Regions from separate parts of the Sphaerimonospora mesophila genome, predicted to be linked through region 3. Evidence: predicted binding sites of a transcription regulator. Region 3 holds the regulator's gene; each other region holds the start of a gene.
What was found. The regulator LexA, encoded in region 3, represses DNA repair genes until DNA is damaged. The targets are predictions, from matches to a motif close to TCGAACANNTGTTCGA.

Region 1 (3,251 bases), on a different contig from region 3:
CGTCGAGCCGCTGCTGGAGCTGGAGCAGCTCGAGGCCATCCGGATCGGCACCAAGTCCCTGGCCTACTGGCCGTACAAGTTCGTCACCGACCCCGACGCCGACGAGATGCTGCGCCTGTTCGAGAAGGTGGTGCGGTCGGGCAAGAACCTCGCCTTCATGGCGCACTTCACCCACCCCCGGGAGCTGGAGTCCCCGGTTGTGGCCGAGGCGGTGCGCCGGATTCACGACACCGGCGCGATCATCCGCACCCAGGCTCCGCTGATCCGCTCGATCAACGACGATCCGGTGCTGTGGGAGAGCATGTGGCGGCAGCAGACCCGCATGGGGATGGTCCCCTACTACATGTTCGTCGAGCGTGACACCGGCCCGCAGGACTACTTCGCGGTGCCGCTCGCCCGCGCCTACGAGATCTTCCGGGACGCCTACCGGAACGTCTCCGGCCTGGCCCGGACCGTACGCGGCCCCTCCATGTCGGCCACCCCGGGCAAGGTCTGCGTCGACGGCGTCGTGGAGCTGTTCGGCGAGAAGGCCTTCGCGCTGCACTTCATCCAGTGCCGGGACTCCGACCTGGTCAACCGGCCCTTCTATGCCAAGTACGACCCCGAGGCGATCTGGCTGGACGACCTCAGGCCCGCCTTCGCCGACCGGTTCCCCTTCGAGCATCTGCGGTCCGTGGAGGATCCGGCCTGACGAGCGGTCGGCCCGATCTCACGGCGGACGGCCGGGCCCGGCCGGAGAAACGACCGGCCGGGCCCGGCGCCGCCGTACGACGACCGGCTTCAGGCTCCTCTGCCACGTCCGGCCGCGCCGATCGCCTCGACGACGAGCCAGGCGTTGGCGGACGGATTACGCCCCTTGCGGTCCGGCCGATCATGATCCGGATCCGCCCGTCGCGCACGTTTCCCCGCCACCTTGTGCTCTCCGTACGGAAAATCCCCGGCAGATGCTTGTCATACCGAGGAAGGTGGCCGGTGATCTTACGCTGGACCTCGGCTCGATTCGTCGCCGACGCGTAGTCCTGGAAGTGGTAGAGCACCCATAGCTCGAAACAGGGTAACGAGACGATGACGTTCACCTTGTTACGACGGCTGTTGTGAGTGCCGTGTCCAGGGTCGTGTGCTCATCGACATCGACCAATCCGGCGCGACCAGCCTCTAATTCAATCACGCCCCCGTCTGCGAAGGAACTTTCCGTAACTCGCCCTGAGAGTGTCGGGAACCTGCCGAGGCGCCGATCCGGCCTCGAGGTGTGACGACTTGCGTTCGCGCTGCTGGGAACGTATGTTCGAGGTAGCGGCGAGTGAGTTCGCCGATCGATCCGCCCGCCTTCCCCCGGGTGGCCCGGAGCCACAGGGAGAAGGGTCTTGAGCAGGCTTTACGGCGATCCGATCGAGGTGTGGATCAGGGACGGGCAGCCCGTCCAGTTCGTCTGGCGTGATCGGCTCTACGCCATCCGCGAGGTGCAGGACCACTGGGTGGTCGCCCGCGAGTGGTGGAAGACCTCCGACAGCGACCCCGGCGAGCGGCGGTTCTGGCGGGTGGTGGCCGCCACCGGCCGGGAGAGCGGGACCTATGAGCTGCGTTTCGACACCGCCGGCGGTGATTGGCTCCTGTTGAGGGCATGGGACTGATGAGAACGTTCCGGTCTCGAGACGAGGTGGGAGGGCCCTGATGGCCCCCTTCATCCACCTGCACACGGCCTCTGCCTACTCTCTCAGGTACGGCACCGCGTTTCCGGACGCCCTCGCGGGGCGGGCGGCCGAGCATGGCATGGACATGCTCGCGCTGACCGACCGCGACGGCCTCTACGGCGCGATCAAGCACGTCCAGGCGTGTCACGACAGGGGCATCGCCCCGATCGTCGGTGTCGACCTCGTCCTCTGCGACGGCCATGCCGTACACGGCGTGGACAGCGGGGTGCACGGCGCGGAGCGGGGGAAACGCGCCGGATCGGCCGGGCACGGCGAGCCGCCCCGGGTCGTCGTGCTGGCCCGCTCCGATGGCTGGGCGGCGCTGTGCCGTCTGGTCACGGCCGCCCATCAGGTGGGGGAGCGCGGCGAGCCGTACGTCACGCCGGAGCTGGTGGCGGAGCACGCCGTGAGCACGGGCGGCGGGCCGCGGCTCACGGTGCTGCTCGGCCCCCGTTCCGACGTCGGCCGTGCGGTGGCGGAACGCCGCGACGACCGGGCACGCGCGCTGCTGGACGCCTGGCGCTCGGCCGTGCCCGACGTCGTGGTCGAGGTGACCGATCTGTACGGCTACCGCGACGCGAACACCGCGACCCGCATGCTCGGCCTGGCCCGCTCGATGGGCGTGCCCGCCGTGCTGACCAACGAGGTCCGCCACCTGCACGCGGCCGACCATCAGGTCGGCGACGTGCTCGACGCGGCACGCCGGCTCGTGCCGCTCCACCCGAGGCACGTCGAGCATCCCACCGCGCACGCCTACCTCAAGGACGGCCGCGAGATGGCACGGGTGGCCGTCCGGATCTGCGGCGGCGACCTCGACCTGGCCGAGCGGCTGCTGGCGCAGACGCGGCGGGTCGCCGAGCGGTGCGCGCTCGACCCCGTCGAGATCGTCCCGCTCCTCGACGCCGAGGACCCCCGGCTCCACCTGCCCGAGATCGGCGAGGACCCGGTGCCGCTGCTGCGCAGCCGCTGCGAGGACGGCCTGAACCGCCGGGGTCTGGACCGTACGGCGGACGCGCGGCACCGGCTCGCCGCCGAGTTGGCGATCATCGAGAAGAAGCGGCTGTCCGGATATTTCATCACTGTCGCCGACATCACGGAACTGATCCGTTCGATGGGCGTCCGCTGCGCCATCCGCGGCTCGGGGGCGGGCAGCCTGGTCAACTATCTGATCGGCATCGGCGACGTGAACCCGCTCGAACACGGCCTGCTGATGGAGCGTTTCCTGTCCGAGGGACGCCGCGGCCTGCCCGACATCGACATCGACGTGGAGTCCGCACGCCGTCTCGACTGCTATCGCGCGATCCTCGGCCGGTACGGCGAGGCCGGCGTGGCCTGCGTCTCGATGATGGAGACCTATCGGGCCCGCAGCGCCATCCGGGACGTCGGGGCCGCAATGGGCCTGCCCCCGCACGAGATCGACGTCATCGCCAAGGCGTTCCCGCACGTCCGGGCCAGGCAGATCCGCGCCGCGCTGTCCGATCTGCCCGAGCTGCGCGACAGCGGGCTGAACGACCGGTCGCTGCAGACCGTGTTCCGGCTGGCCGAGCGGCTCGACGGGCT
Region 2 (3,251 bases), on a different contig from region 3:
CAGCTTGAGGTCGGTCCCCAGGGTGAACGAGTGATAGGCCGCCTCGTCCCCGGGGACCAGCCTGCTCGGGAGGCGGGACAGCAGGCCCCGGCGCCGGGACACCCGGTCGTCCAGGTAGCGGATGCGGACACCGGGGGGCACCTGGAAGAACGGCTCCTCGCGAGTCCGGACCACGCTGACGATCTCGACATCATGGTCGCGGGCCAGGTGCCCGGCGAGGTTGAAGACCGTGCGGATGGTTCCGCCCATGCCGTTGGCGTGCAGCAGCAGAATGCGCACCTCGTGGTCGTCCGGCGGCGGCGCGGAGCGGGAACGCCGCCGGTCACGTGCCTCGATCGCCTTCACCAGCGCCCGGGCGGCGGCGCGGCGCACGGAGAAGCGGCGTAGTAAAGACAAGACATGCCCCGTTCATGTCGGCTGAAGATCCCCTCTTCCCTGGGACGCATCCGACAGCTCCCGAGGTTTGCGTGATTCAGATCACATCGCCTCGGGCGGCGATCGCGGCGGGTCGCCCGGGCGGGGCCTCGCCGCGCCGTGTCACAGGAGCGTCAGCTGCTCGGGACCGGGGCGGTGCGGTGGCGAGGGCCGGTCGCCGTGGGTCTGATCGCGGTGGGCCTGGGCGCCGGGGGAGTGGTGGCGGGGGGTGATGCGCCGGGCATCGCGCGGGGTGGCGCGGCCGATCCCGTGGCGCTCGGCGAGCTCGGCCACCTGCCGGCTGATCCGCTCCTGGTAGGCCCTGGGAGCGTACGCGCCCCTGCCGTACAGCTCCAGGTAACGGGGGACGAGCCGGGGGTGCTCGCGCGACAGCCAGGCCAGGAACCATTCGCGGGCGCCGGGGCGCAGGTGCAGCACGATCGGGGTGACGTGTGTGGCGCCGGCCTCCGCGATCCGCCGGACGGTGTCGGACAACATGGCGGGGGAGTCGGCGAGGTAGGGGAGGATCGGGGCCATCAGCACGCCGCACCGGACGCCGTGGTCGTTGAGCGTGGCGCAGACCTCCAGCCGCTTGCGCGGATGCGGCGTGCCCGGTTCGACCTGCCGCCACAGGGCCTCGTCGACGAAGCCGACCGAGACGGCGGTGCCGACGTCGGTCACCTCGGCGGCCTGGGTGAGCAGGTCGAGGTCGCGCAGGATCAGCGAGCCCTTGGTCAGGATGGAGAAGGGGTTGGCCGCGTCCCGCAGCGCGGCGAGGATGCCGCGCATCAGGCGGTAGCGGCCCTCCGCCCGCTGGTAGCAGTCGACGTTCGTGCCCATGGCGATGTGCTGTCCGGCCCACCTGGGTGCGGCCAGTTCCTTGCGGACGAGCTCGGCCGCGTTCACCTTCACGACGATCCTGGAGTCGAAGTCCAGCCCCGCGTCCAGATCCAGATATTCATGCGTTTTCCGGGCAAAACAGTAGACGCAGGCATGGCTGCAGCCGCGATAGGGATTGATCGTCCACTCGAACGGAACGCGGCTCGCGCCGGGGACGCGATTGATGATCGAGCGCGCGTGGATCTCATAGAACGTGACGCCCTGGAACCCCGGGGTGTCGAACGTCCTGGCGACCGCGCCGCGCGCGATCAGCGGCACGGCCTCGCCGTCCCGCTGATCGGAACGTTCCAGACCGTCGCCGCGTCGCTCGTCAGATCCTTGATCGTCAAGGCGTAGGTTGTCCCAGCGCACGACTCCATTAGAACAAGATTTCGAGCCCGATCGCAAGTTTCAACGCGAGGCAAATAGCGGCCCTGGAAACGGCTAACGATCTTGATCGATGGGCAGAAAGTCGGCACACACCTCGCGTTCTGGAGAGTTGCGCCATGGCCTGGTCGCAGGACGAAGAGCGAATGCTTGCGATGATCGAGCGGCACCTCACCGACGAAGACCCCAAGTTGGCTGCCAGGATCGAGTCCTTCAACCAGCGGGTGGAACGGAGGGAGCACGGCGCCCGGCGACGGTCGGCCGATCCGTCCGCCGACGGGGCCGGGAGCCACTGGCCCCGCCGATCCACCGTGATCATCACGTTGAGCTGGGTGCTGATCGTGGTGCTGATCACGGCCCTGCTGATCATGGCGCTCCAGCACAACGCGGCCGCCCTCGCGGGATGACCCGCCGACCGCGGCGACCGGTTTCCGCCGGCGTTCGTCGTCGAGGGGGACGAGTTCTCGTCGGTGATGATCGCGGGGCGTCGCCGAGATCACGGACACGGCGGGCGGTGACCTCGGCCACGCCCCTCTCGTGGACGACGGCCCCGGAGAACGTACCGGTCTATCCGAGGGCCCTGAGGAAGGCGGCCGCGACGGGAGCGGCGACCGCGCCGCCTCCACCACCGCCCTCGACCACGACGGCGAAGGCGAGATCGCCCCGGTAGCCGGCGAACCAGGCGTGCGAGTCGAGCTTGGGACCGGTGCCGAACTCGGCGGTGCCGGTCTTGCCGGCGGTCCCGGACGGCAGCCTGGCGCCGCGCGCGGTGCCCTTGGTCACGACCGCCTTCATCATCGAACGGAGCTGCTCGGCGACCCCGCCGGGCAGCGGCTTGGGCGAGGACTTCTGCTTGAGGGACGGCACCAGCGTGGGCGGACGCCACGACCCGTCGGCGATCGCCGCGGCCACCCCCGCCATCACCAGCGGGCTCGCGGTGATCCTGCCCTGGCCGAAGGACTCGGCCGCGAGCTCGGCGTCGCTGGTGGCCTTGGGCATGCTGCCCTTCGTCGCCGGCACGCCGATGTCCAGCGGCTGGTTGAACCCGAAGTCGCCCGCCAGGTCGTACAGCTTCTGCGCGCCGAGCTTGGCGGCGGCCAGCGGCGCGAACGTCGTGTTGCACGAGTGGGCGTAGGAGTCGAGGAACGACAGCGACCCGAACGCCTCGTGGTCGGAATTGCGGATCTTCAGGCCGCCGACGTTCGCCTCACGGGGGCAGCTCACCGTCGACGACGGGGTGAGGCCGGCGGCCAGCAGCCCCGCCGCCGTGACGGCCTTGAACGTCGACCCCGGCGGATAGCGGCCGTCCAGCGCCCGGTTGAAGCCGCCCTTGTTGTTGACGACGGCGAGGATCTCACCGGTCGAGGGCCGGACGGCCACCAGGGAGGCGGGCTTCTCCAGGTCGCGTACGGCATCGGCCGCCGCCCGCTGCACGCGGGGGTCGAGGCTGGTGCGCACCTCCTCGCCCGGTTTGCCCTTGAGCGTGTGCAGGGTCTCCCGCTCGTCACCGTCGACCGCCTGGATCTCCGTCGTCGGGGTGCCGGCGAGCCGCCGCTGGAAGGTCTCCTGCA
Region 3 (3,251 bases):
CGGCGCCGGTTCGCGCCGCCCTGAGCTGCTCGATCTCCGTCTCGAAGTCGGCGAGCGTCTCGAATCCCCGATAGACGGAGGCGAAGCGCAGGTAGGCGACCTCGTCGAGGTCCCGCAGCGGGCCCAGGATGGCCAGTCCCACCTCGTGCGAGGGGATCTCGGCCGCTCCCGTGGCCCGGATCGTCTCCTCCACCCGCTGCCCGAGCTTGGCGAGGGAATCCTCGCCGACCGGCCGCCCCTGGCAGGCCCGCCGTACCCCCGCGATCACCTTGTCGCGTGAGAACGGTTCGGTGACCCCGCTACGCTTGCTCACCATCAACAGCACGGTCTCCTGAGTGGTGAACCTGCGCCCGCATTGGGGGCAGGAGCGCCTCCGTCGGATGGCCGCTCCGTCCTCGGTCGACCGGCTGTCGATGACCCGCGTGTCCGGATGACGACAGAACGGGCAGTACACGCCATCGCCTCCCTCAACGCGTCTCTTGACACGGCGAAGCACGAAAACCACAGGTCTGAAACCATGGGTTTGACCACAAGGTCTAGGGAACTTACACCGATGTGACTACTAGATGTTGTGGTCCAACCGTAGGAGCGCCCGACCTTGAACGCAAGTTGGGAGCCGCAGCGGGAGAGAAGTTCCCTGTTCACCCGGCGTGTCGCGACCGGCCTCCCGGCAGGGCGCTCGACGGGACCCTCATCGGACCTCACCACCGAACCCCGACAGATGCCGCGGTCCGCGCGACACGAACCACGACACGAGCCGCGACACGAGCCGCGACACAGGCAGCGACACAGGCGGCGGCCTGAACGGGGACCCGGGCGGGGGCACGGACGGAGGCACAGGCGGGAGCACGGACCAGGATGCGGCCGGCGATATGTACGGTCCGGTGTTCCAGAGCGTGAAGGCTCTGGGTTCATGCCGGAAATCACGGCGCCCTTTTCTCGATCGGCGACATCACGTGCACACTCCACCGAATCCCCATAAGGAGAAAAATCTGGAAAGTCGAACACGATGTCGATCGAACTCCCGTACGATGTGATGGAACGCCAGGATCTGCGATTTAACGGAAAATCGAACAATTGTTTGAAGATGATCTTGAATCGCGGTACGGTCACCCTGAGGAGTGCGGAAACCCTGCGCGACGCGGGGAACACGGAGCGACACGTAACGACACGAAGCGACGCGGCGCCGGTGGCCTGGCGTCCAAGACAAGTGATACAGGAAACAGGGATTGAGAGGTGGCATCGTGAGTGACCGAAGCGCCAAGGCGGATGACGCCGGCGACCTCGCGGTTCGCAGGCGTGACGCGCTTGGCCTCACCCCGAGGCAGCGCAAGATCCTTGAGGTGATCCGGGATTCGGTCCAACAGCGCGGCTATCCGCCGTCGATGCGGGAGATCGGAGAAGCGGTCCACCTCACCAGCACCTCCAGCGTGTCACACCAGCTCACGGCGCTTCAGCGTAAGGGGTACCTGCGCCGTGACCCGCACCGCCCCAGGGCCCTGGAGGTCCGGCTGCCCGGCGAGCCGGTCCTGTGGGTCGACCCGGACGCTCAGCAGGAGGAGGGCGGCTACAGCCGTCCCACCGCCGCCTTCGTGCCGCTCGTCGGCCGGATCGCCGCGGGTGGACCGATCCTGGCCGAACAGAGCATCGAAGACGTGTTCGCGCTGCCCAAGCAGCTCGTCGGCGAGGGCACGCTGTTCCTGCTCCAGGTCTCGGGTGACTCGATGATCGAGGCGGCGATCGCCGACGGCGACTGGGTCGTCGTACGGCAGCAGCCGGTCGCGGACAACGGCGACATCGTGGCCGCGATGATCGACGGTGAGGCCACGGTCAAGACGTTCAAGCGCAAGGACGGGCATGTGTGGCTGATGCCGCACAACCCCAACTACGAGCCGATCCCCGGCGACGAGGCGACCGTCCTCGGCAAGGTCACCGCGGTCCTGCGCAAGCTCTGACACGCACATTCAAGTCTGGCGGCTCCGCGGTCGGCTGTACCGCGGAGCCACAGATTAAGGTGGTTCGGTGACTTATGAGAGTGATGTTCGGAATGAACTGAATTCGCTCACGTTGACCGCCTGCCGAGCCCGTGACGGGATCAAGTGGGCGGCCGTCCCCCCGGATGTGATCCCCTCCTGGGTCGCCGACATGGACTTTCCGATCGCCCCCGTGATCAGGGAGACCATCGCGCGCCGCGCCGCCGCCGACCTCGGCTACCCCACCTGGCTGGAGCAGCCCGGCTGCGGTCCGCTGGCGGAGGCGTTCGCCGAACGCATGGCGAACCGGTACGACTGGCACCCCGATCCCGGTCAGGTGCGGACGTACACGGACCTCAATCAGGCACTGCAGGTGCTGCTGCAGTTGACGACCCGGCCCGGCGACCCGATCGCGCTGCACACGCCGGCCTACAACTCGTTCCTCGACACGCTCCGGGACATGGACAGGCGGATGCTGCCGATCCCGATCGGGCCGGACGGGCGGTTCGAGGTGCCGGCCGAGCCCGCGCCCGTACTGCTCCTGATCAATCCGCAGAATCCCGCGGGGCGCGTCTTCACCCGCTCGGAACTGGACGCGCTGGCCGAGTACGCGGAGCGCCACGACGCACTCGTGATCTCGGACGAGATCCACGCCGATCTCGTCTACTCCCCCGGGCGCCACATCCCCTTCGCCACGATCCTGCCCGATCGCACGGTCACGCTCGCGTCGGCGTCGAAGGCCTTCAACATGGGGGGGATACGCTGCGCGGTCGCGCATATCGGGGCGCGAGCCGTACGGGCGGCCCTGGACGGCCAGCCTCCGCACATCTACGGCGCGCCGGGCGTGCTGGACGTCGAGGCGTCGGTCGCCGCCTGGCGGCACGGCGACCCCTGGCTGGAGGAGATCCTGCTGATCCTCGACCGCAATCGCCGGTTGATCGCAAAACGGCTTCCCGCCGAGGTCGGCTACCGGATGCCGGAGGGGACCTACCTCGCGTGGCTGGACCTGTCCGCTTACGGGCCGCCGGTGGCGGCGGACACCGCCGGTTTCCTTGAGCGGGAGGCCCGGGTCAAGCTCGGCCCGGGCCCCCTCTACGGCGGCGGCGGCGCCTTCGTCCGTCTCAACTTCGCGACGTCGGAGGAGATCCTGGAGGAGATCCTGGCCAGGATCTCCTCCGCGCTCGGCGCACAGCGCTGAGCCGAGCGCCCGGGCCGGGGTCACAGGGTCGGGGTGACAGGGCCGGGCCGCAGAGTCGAGGTCACAGAGTCGAGGTCGCA

Region 1: the regulator LexA is predicted to act here: its motif matches at 1,274-1,289, upstream of AP234_RS00485 (DUF6504 family protein).
Region 2: the regulator LexA is predicted to act here: its motif matches at 1,674-1,689, upstream of AP234_RS06075 (Rv2578c family radical SAM protein).

Annotation. Positions count from the first base shown of each region.
Region 1 is NZ_BCBX01000030.1:75,301-78,551, reverse strand. It holds gene AP234_RS00490 (KamA family radical SAM protein) at 1-691, shown strand, start outside; partial or broken gene AP234_RS39345 (RloB domain-containing protein) at 627-1,082, opposite strand; gene AP234_RS00485 (DUF6504 family protein) at 1,365-1,631, shown strand; gene AP234_RS00480 (DNA polymerase III subunit alpha) at 1,672-3,251, shown strand, end outside.
Region 2 is NZ_BCBX01000031.1:360,290-363,540, reverse strand. It holds gene AP234_RS06080 (glycosyltransferase family 4 protein) at 1-396, opposite strand, end outside; gene AP234_RS06075 (Rv2578c family radical SAM protein) at 538-1,665, opposite strand; gene AP234_RS06070 (DUF3040 domain-containing protein) at 1,800-2,087, shown strand; gene AP234_RS06065 (penicillin-binding transpeptidase domain-containing protein) at 2,248-3,251, opposite strand, start outside.
Region 3 is NZ_BCBX01000039.1:197,444-200,694, forward strand. It holds gene nrdR (transcriptional regulator NrdR) at 1-454, opposite strand, end outside; gene lexA (transcriptional repressor LexA) at 1,242-1,955, shown strand; gene AP234_RS21230 (aminotransferase class I/II-fold pyridoxal phosphate-dependent enzyme) at 2,068-3,171, shown strand.